DNA from 2 places in the Paraliobacillus sediminis genome. Region 1 is predicted to be linked to the other one. Evidence: riboswitches for the same ligand, from Rfam matches in the RefSeq annotation. Region 1 holds a riboswitch; the other holds the start of a gene.
What was found. A riboswitch is a leader RNA that binds a small molecule or an ion and turns the genes downstream of it on or off. The one in region 1 is predicted to bind glycine.

Region 1 (4,644 bases):
TTGCTAATAGACTTGGTGCAAAATTACATTTAGCTGTACAGGATACGGACAAAATGATTGAGCTTTATTATCAAATGAAGATAAAAGATATATTTTTGAAATATGGTGAGAAAACTTTTCGTGAATATGAACAAGAGATATTAGGAAAAGTGGAAAAAATTAATTGCATTGTTTCAACGGGTGGAGGTATTATCGAAACGCCTGATAATGTTTTAGAATTAAAAAAAAATCAAACAATATACTTGCAAACGAGTTGGGAAGTTATAATGAATCGGTTGAAGGGTGATACTGGTAGACCGATATGGAATAATCAAGATGTAGATAAACAAGCATTACTACATAAGCGTGAAGGTAAATATATCGAAGCGGCATCGATAATTGTAAATACGGATGGTAAGTCAACGAATCAGATAGTAACAGAAATAATTACGCTTATAGATAAATGATTTTAAGGGCATCCTAGACATAAAACAAAAGAAAGGATAGTTTTTATGTCTGGAACTGAGCTAGTAAAATATTTGACCGAAGAATTCATGAATTATATTGATAAACCTAAAACTGAACGTGAAAAGCAAAGAAAAGCGCGCAAAAAAGAGAAACAAGGCAATCCACCTTTGTCTGATAAATGGTTTGGTTTATTACCTGCTTCCATAAAATTGTGGAAAAACAAAAATAACGAGTAATTATCATACGTTTCCTTCTAATATGCTACTTGAAGTAGATTGACTAATATGAAAGACACCTCCATTAATAATGTCAATTGTGATGCGAGGTTGATACAAATCCTCAATTGCTGCGGATTCTTTTTCAAAATGTACTAGTTGATCAGCAGCATCAGATTGATAAAAGTAATCTAATAGTTTCTTTTCTTCTTGCATGAATTTCCATGATTCAAGTGCCCAATCATGCTGTTTTTCAAGTAGATCTTTTTCTAGATAGTGAATAACACGTTGGTAACTATTCTTCAGGCGAATTAATGGACTCAAGTTATAGCAATAATCAGGTATGGTGTTATGCCAGGAAATTTGATTTATCGTGTCCATTATATTATCAAGCATGGCACCGTTAATCATATGGATACCGATTGATTTGATTTCTTCTCTTTTTTGCTTGCCAATATAACTAATTTTTATATTTAAGATAAGCCATGGTATTAAAGCTGTCTGCTGTTGTACAGCAAGTTGTTGATAGAGTCGAACACTTTTTCCTTGATCTTTTACTAATCGAAAAATTTGCTGCAATCTTGGACTACCAAAGTGAATTATCTCTGCTTCTTTTTCCTCCAATCTGGGATCTGTCAAGAAAGTGATTGATCCAGGATCTCCTTTTTGACCGATTTTTTTTATATATTGCCAATAAAATGGACGATTCATGATGTATTCATCCATTTTATCTGTGAGTTTAATAGCTAATATGCCATCTTTATTCTCCTTTATTGTGCATTGATTAGCGATAAAAAAGTCATGAAGGAAATTATGAAGATTCTCGATTGCCATGTGAATTCTCCTTATCATAAGTTAATTGCGCATCAGAAATAACTGCAGATAAATTGTCCATTTTTATTCTTATTTCTCCATCAGTTTGTGACTCCTTAAAAATTTTTTCCATCTCATTCTCGAGGTTTGTTAATTGTAAATCTGCTAGAATAGCATCCAAATTCCCAATAACGCGTTCAAATAAATGAATTTTTTCATATAATAGTCGTAAAATATGATCCTCAATTGTATTTTTAATGGCAAAATTATAAATTTGTACATCATTCTTTTGACCATAGCGATGAATGCGGCCAATCCGTTGTTCTAAGCGCATCGGGTTCCAAGGCAAATCATAGTTAATCATTTTATTACAAAATTGTAGATTGATTCCTTCACCGCCAGCTTCTGTTGCAATTAATACTTGTACTTTATCTTTAAACAATTGACGCATCCAATCTTTCTTGCCACGTTTGAAGCCACCTCTAAATGGTACAGAAGTAATATCATTTTGTTGTAAGATCCATTGTAGATAGACTTGAGTGGCTCGGTATTCAGTAAATATGATGCATTTTTCGTCTGACTGTTTGATTAATTCAACCACTTTTAATGCTTTCGAATGGTTTGGCAATTCTCCCAGTTGTGTTAAAAAGTCTGTATATTCTTTTACATTTGTACCGTCATTATTTTTTTCTAAACTTTTTTTAATTGAAAGGAAGCAAGCTTCTCGTGAGGAACATAACTCACGTAAATAAGTAATTGCAGAAAAATGTTGTGCTTCCATAGTGATTTTTTTCAACTGTTCATATGCTTGCATCTCTGCATCTGTAAATTCAATTTGGATTGTTTCTACTTTACGTTTTGTCCAATCAATACCCGTATCCTGTCTAAGGTTTCGTACCATTACTTTTTGTACGAGTTGTTTGAGATGTATATCCTGATCAAGATTTTTAATGTTTTTACCGAACTTTTCTGCAAACGTTTGGTAATCTCCTAGAAATCCGGGTTTTAATATAGAGACAAGATTAAAAATGTCACTTAATTTATTTTGAATAGGGGTAGCAGTTAATAACAAGCAATATTTTTTTTGTAAAGAACGAATAAATTGGTAGTTCTTTGTTTGATGATTTTTTAATTTATGTGCTTCATCTACTAATACAAAGTCGTATTTTTGTTGTAGAATAATCTCTCGATGTGGATCTCGTTTTGCTGTATCTATTGAAGTAATTACAATGTTGTCTTGGTCCCATATTGGTCGTTTTCTTGTCGTTACAACCGGAATGTAAAATTTTTGAGTTAATTCCAATGCCCATTGATTAACTAATGAAGCAGGGACAAGAATTAATGCTTTTTTTACTAAACCACGCATCATATATTCTTTTAATATTAGTCCAGCCTCAATCGTCTTACCTAAACCTACCTCATCGGCTAAAATAGCTCTCCCATTCATTTCTTCTACAACTTGTTCAGCACATGCTAATTGATGTGATAAAAAAGTAACGTGTGGTAATAATCTAGGTGCTTGTAATCCAGAAAAATCATGGGTTAAAGTTGTTAATGCTGCTTGATAAGATAAATGGAATAATTCCCATGAGCTAAATGGACCATCAGTTTCTAATTTTTCCTCTAAACGCTCAATAAATTCCATATCTCTTTTTAATTCAATTTCCACGTAAGTCCACCTTCCGAACTATTTTTGATTTATTGCATTTTTCATTCGCCATTACTCTGTAATTATGCTATAATCATGTTAAATTAAAGTAAAAAACGATGTGAATTCTAGTATGTCCAAATTTAATAATTTTACAAGCGAATGAAGATAATAGGAGAGCTCACTAAAATAGTGACGCCGAAGGAGCAAGTATATAATACGAATCTCTCAGGCACAAAAGACTTTTATCTGACGCAACTCTGGAGAATGTTTATCAGTGAATAAACTACCCAAGAAGCAAGTCCATTTAAAAAATGGATGAATCTTTCTGGTACAAGGACAGGGAAATTATCATGAGTATGATAATTTCACCTGTCTTTTTGTTTGTCTAATATAAGATTGAAAGGGGTTTTGAGTGAATGGAAGAATTGAAGAAGACACCATTGTTCTCCGAATATGAAAAATTTAATGCTAAAACAATCGATTTTGGCGGATGGGCATTACCGGTACATTTTACTGGTATTAAAAATGAGCATCATGCAACAAGAAATAATGTCGGATTGTTTGATGTATCGCATATGGGTGAAATACTTGTAGAGGGAAAAGATGCTGAACCTTTCTTACAAATGATGCTAACAAATGATCTCTCAAAATTAACACCAGATCACGCGCGATACACGTTTATGTGTTATCCAGATGGTGGAACAGTGGATGATTTAATTGTTTATCAATTAGCCACAGAGAAGTATTTGTTAGTCGTAAATGCTGCAAATATAGATAAAGATTATAACTGGTTATTGAAACATAAATTTGAACAGGTAACAATCTCGAATCAATCCGATAAATTCATTCAATTAGCTATACAAGGCCCAAAGGCAGAACAAGTGTTACAAAAAATAACAGATACGAAATTATCTGACATTAAATTTTTTGAATTCTCACAAAATGTGTTTTTTAGTGGCATTGAGGAAAAAGCACTCGTAGCAAGAACAGGTTATACGGGTGAAGATGGTTTTGAAATATACATTGGAGTAGAAAGTGGTGTTGCGCTATGGAAAGCAATTATCAAAGCTGGAGAAGATGTGGGAATTCAACCAATTGGACTTGGAGCGAGGGATACATTAAGATTTGAAGCGAATTTAGCTTTATATGGTCAAGAACTGAGTTCAAGCATTTCGCCAATTGAAGCGGGACTTAGCTTTGCAGTTAAAACCAATAAAACAAGCGATTTTATTGGTAAAGAGGTATTATTAAAACAAAAAAATGAAGGTCCACCACGTAAATTAGTAGGATTAGAAATGATCGATAAAGGAATACCACGTCATGGTTACACAGTTTTATGTCAACAGAAAAAAATAGGTTTTATTACGAGTGGAACACAATCACCTACTTTAAATAAAAATATTGGTTTAGCATTAATAGCAACTGACTATGCAAAACAAGGAGACCTTGTAACAGTTCAAATTAGAAAAAAAGAAGTGCAAGCCAAAGTAGTCGCTACACCGTTTTATAAAAGGGGAT
Region 2 (4,644 bases), on a different contig from region 1:
TGTACGAGTTGTTTGAGATGTATATCCTGATCAAGATTTTTAATGTTTTTACCGAACTTTTCTGCAAACGTTTGGTAATCTCCTAGAAATCCGGGTTTTAATATAGAGACAAGATTAAAAATGTCACTTAATTTATTTTGAATAGGGGTAGCAGTTAATAACAAGCAATATTTTTTTTGTAAAGAACGAATAAATTGGTAGTTCTTTGTTTGATGATTTTTTAATTTATGTGCTTCATCTACTAATACAAAGTCGTATTTTTGTTGTAGAATAATCTCTCGATGTGGATCTCGTTTTGCTGTATCTATTGAAGTAATTACAATGTTGTCTTGGTCCCATATTGGTCGTTTTCTTGTCGTTACAACCGGAATGTAAAATTTTTGAGTTAATTCCAATGCCCATTGATTAACTAATGAAGCAGGGACAAGAATTAATGCTTTTTTTACTAAACCACGCATCATATATTCTTTTAATATTAGTCCAGCCTCAATCGTCTTACCTAAACCTACCTCATCGGCTAAAATAGCTCTCCCATTCATTTCTTCTACAACTTGTTCAGCACATGCTAATTGATGTGATAAAAAAGTAACGTGTGGTAATAATCTAGGTGCTTGTAATCCAGAAAAATCATGGGTTAAAGTTGTTAATGCTGCTTGATAAGATAAATGGAATAATTCCCATGAGCTAAATGGACCATCAGTTTCTAATTTTTCCTCTAAACGCTCAATAAATTCCATATCTCTTTTTAATTCAATTTCCACGTAAGTCCACCTTCCGAACTATTTTTGATTTATTGCATTTTTCATTCGCCATTACTCTGTAATTATGCTATAATCATGTTAAATTAAAGTAAAAAACGATGTGAATTCTAGTATGTCCAAATTTAATAATTTTACAAGCGAATGAAGATAATAGGAGAGCTCACTAAAATAGTGACGCCGAAGGAGCAAGTATATAATACGAATCTCTCAGGCACAAAAGACTTTTATCTGACGCAACTCTGGAGAATGTTTATCAGTGAATAAACTACCCAAGAAGCAAGTCCATTTAAAAAATGGATGAATCTTTCTGGTACAAGGACAGGGAAATTATCATGAGTATGATAATTTCACCTGTCTTTTTGTTTGTCTAATATAAGATTGAAAGGGGTTTTGAGTGAATGGAAGAATTGAAGAAGACACCATTGTTCTCCGAATATGAAAAATTTAATGCTAAAACAATCGATTTTGGCGGATGGGCATTACCGGTACATTTTACTGGTATTAAAAATGAGCATCATGCAACAAGAAATAATGTCGGATTGTTTGATGTATCGCATATGGGTGAAATACTTGTAGAGGGAAAAGATGCTGAACCTTTCTTACAAATGATGCTAACAAATGATCTCTCAAAATTAACACCAGATCACGCGCGATACACGTTTATGTGTTATCCAGATGGTGGAACAGTGGATGATTTAATTGTTTATCAATTAGCCACAGAGAAGTATTTGTTAGTCGTAAATGCTGCAAATATAGATAAAGATTATAACTGGTTATTGAAACATAAATTTGAACAGGTAACAATCTCGAATCAATCCGATAAATTCATTCAATTAGCTATACAAGGCCCAAAGGCAGAACAAGTGTTACAAAAAATAACAGATACGAAATTATCTGACATTAAATTTTTTGAATTCTCACAAAATGTGTTTTTTAGTGGCATTGAGGAAAAAGCACTCGTAGCAAGAACAGGTTATACGGGTGAAGATGGTTTTGAAATATACATTGGAGTAGAAAGTGGTGTTGCGCTATGGAAAGCAATTATCAAAGCTGGAGAAGATGTGGGAATTCAACCAATTGGACTTGGAGCGAGGGATACATTAAGATTTGAAGCGAATTTAGCTTTATATGGTCAAGAACTGAGTTCAAGCATTTCGCCAATTGAAGCGGGACTTAGCTTTGCAGTTAAAACCAATAAAACAAGCGATTTTATTGGTAAAGAGGTATTATTAAAACAAAAAAATGAAGGTCCACCACGTAAATTAGTAGGATTAGAAATGATCGATAAAGGAATACCACGTCATGGTTACACAGTTTTATGTCAACAGAAAAAAATAGGTTTTATTACGAGTGGAACACAATCACCTACTTTAAATAAAAATATTGGTTTAGCATTAATAGCAACTGACTATGCAAAACAAGGAGACCTTGTAACAGTTCAAATTAGAAAAAAAGAAGTGCAAGCCAAAGTAGTCGCTACACCGTTTTATAAAAGGGGATAAGGGGGAGAAAAAATGGAATTTCGCTATTTACCAATGACGCAAGAGGATAAAGAGGAAATGCTAGCTACAATAGGTGTGGCTACTACAGATGATCTATTTAAAGATATACCTGACCAATTACGTTTAAAGAAAGATCTACAGTTAAAAAAACCTGCAAATGAAGCGCAGTTAATGCAGGAGTTATCTGCTTTAGCAAAGAAAAACGTAAATACGAAGACACACACATCATTTTTAGGTGCTGGTGTTTATGATCATTACATTCCATCTGTAGTTGACCATGTTATATCTAGATCGGAGTTTTACACAGCATACACACCATATCAACCCGAAATTTCGCAAGGAGAACTACAAGCCATTTTTGAATTTCAAACGATGATTTGTGAACTAACTGGTATGGATGTAGCTAATTCTTCGATGTACGATGGACCAACTGCATTAGCGGAAGCAACTAATCTAAGTGCAGCACAAACGAAAAGAAAAAAAGTATTGGTGTCAAAGACCGTCCATCCTGAATCTAGAGCAGTAATAGAAACATATGGCAAAGGACAAGGGATAGAAATTATTGAAATACCCGAAAAAAATGGATTAACGGATCTGGATATGCTTGAGACGTTAGTAGATGAAACTGTAGCAAGTGTTGTGATTCAATATCCAAACTTTTTTGGACAGATTGAGCCGTTAGCTGCTATAAGACAAGTTATTAACGATAGTAAAGCAATGTTTGTCGTATCTAGTAATCCTTTAGCACTAGGTTATTTGACGCCTCCAAGTGCATTTGGTGCTGATATTGTTGTTGGTGATACACAAGTATTTGGAATTCCTGCACAATTTGGTGGTCCGCATTGTGGTTACTTTGCAACTTCCAAGAAGTTAATGCGTAAAGTTCCAGGAAGATTAGTTGGACAGACACTAGATGAGGATGGAAAAGGAGGATTTGTTCTTACACTTCAAGCTCGAGAACAACATATTAGAAGAGATAAAGCAACTTCTAATATTTGTTCAAATCAAGCATTAAATGCATTGGCATCTTCTGTTGCGATGAGCTCATTAGGTAAGAACGGGATTAAGCAGATGGCTTGGCTTAACATGCAAAAAGCGTACTATGCTAAAAAAATTCTTGAACAACAAGGAATAGAGGTTGTCTATCAAGGTGCTTTATTCAATGAATTAGTTATTAATATCAAGCATGATGTTGCAAAAGCAAATCGAGCATTGTTAGCAAAGGGTGTATTAGGAGGATATGATTTATCTCTAGTTGATAAATCTTATAAAGGTTATATGTTACTTGCTGTATCAGAGATGCGTACAAAAGAAGAAATTAATCTGTTTGCTGTGGAAGTAGGTGTAATCATTGCATAATCAAGATTATCCATTAATATTTGAATTAAGTAAGCCAGGTCGAACGAGTCACAGTTTACCTGAGTTAGATGTAGAAGAAACGGATATCGAAGCGTTACTAGATCCTGCATATATTCGGACTACTTCTCCTAATTTGCCAGAACTAAGTGAATTACAGATTATCCGTCACTATACGGGATTATCACGTCGAAATTATGGTGTAGATTCGGGTTTTTATCCACTTGGATCATGTACGATGAAATATAATCCTAAAATGAATGAAGATGTTATACGATTAGAAGGTTTTAGTCATATCCATCCCTATCAAGATCCAGAATCAGTACAAGGAGCTTTAGAGGTTATGTATGATTTGCAAACATCTTTGGCTGAAATTACTGGGATGCATGATGTATCCCTACAACCAGCAGCAGGTGCGCAAGGTGAATGGACGGGTTTAATGATGATCCGGGCATTTCATGAAGGAAACAATGATTTTAACCGGACAAAAGTAATTGTTCCAGATTCAGCACATGGAACAAATCCGGCATCAGCATCTGTGGCAGGATTTGAAGCTGTCACAGTGAAAACAAATGAACGAGGATTAGTAGACCTAGATCATTTGAAAAGTGTTGTAGGTCAGGATACAGCCGCGCTAATGTTAACAAATCCGAATACATTAGGTTTATTTGAAACAGAGATAGTCGAAATGGCACGAATCATTCATGAAGTTGGTGGTCGATTATACTATGATGGTGCAAATTTAAACGCGATAATGGGATATACAAGACCAGGTGATATGGGTTTTGATGTCGTTCATTTAAATTTACACAAAACGTTCACAGGTCCCCATGGCGGTGGTGGACCTGGTTCAGGACCTGTTGGTGTATCTGAAGAGATTGCACGATTTTTACCAAAACCCGTGTTGACAAAACGTGATAGTCAGTATGTGTTAGATTATGATCGTCCACACTCAATAGGAAGAGTGAAGCCGTTTTACGGTAACTTTGGAATCAATGTACGTGCTTATACCTATATAAGGACAA

Region 2: another riboswitch for glycine. It lies ahead of gcvT (glycine cleavage system aminomethyltransferase GcvT); the one in region 1 lies ahead of gcvT (glycine cleavage system aminomethyltransferase GcvT).

The regions. Positions count from the first base shown of each region.
Region 1 covers NZ_QJSI01000002.1:125,312-129,955, forward strand. The annotation lists gene D2K60_RS06610 (shikimate kinase) at 1-446, shown strand, start outside; gene D2K60_RS06615 (YqzE family protein) at 492-683, shown strand; gene D2K60_RS06620 (YqhG family protein) at 687-1,496, opposite strand; gene D2K60_RS06625 (DEAD/DEAH box helicase) at 1,474-3,144, opposite strand; glycine riboswitch at 3,286-3,378, shown strand; gene gcvT (glycine cleavage system aminomethyltransferase GcvT) at 3,543-4,644, shown strand, end outside.
Region 2 covers NZ_QJSI01000003.1:861,327-865,970, reverse strand. The annotation lists gene D2K60_RS17120 (DEAD/DEAH box helicase) at 1-761, opposite strand, end outside; glycine riboswitch at 903-995, shown strand; gene gcvT (glycine cleavage system aminomethyltransferase GcvT) at 1,160-2,263, shown strand; gene gcvPA (aminomethyl-transferring glycine dehydrogenase subunit GcvPA) at 2,276-3,622, shown strand; gene gcvPB (aminomethyl-transferring glycine dehydrogenase subunit GcvPB) at 3,615-4,644, shown strand, end outside.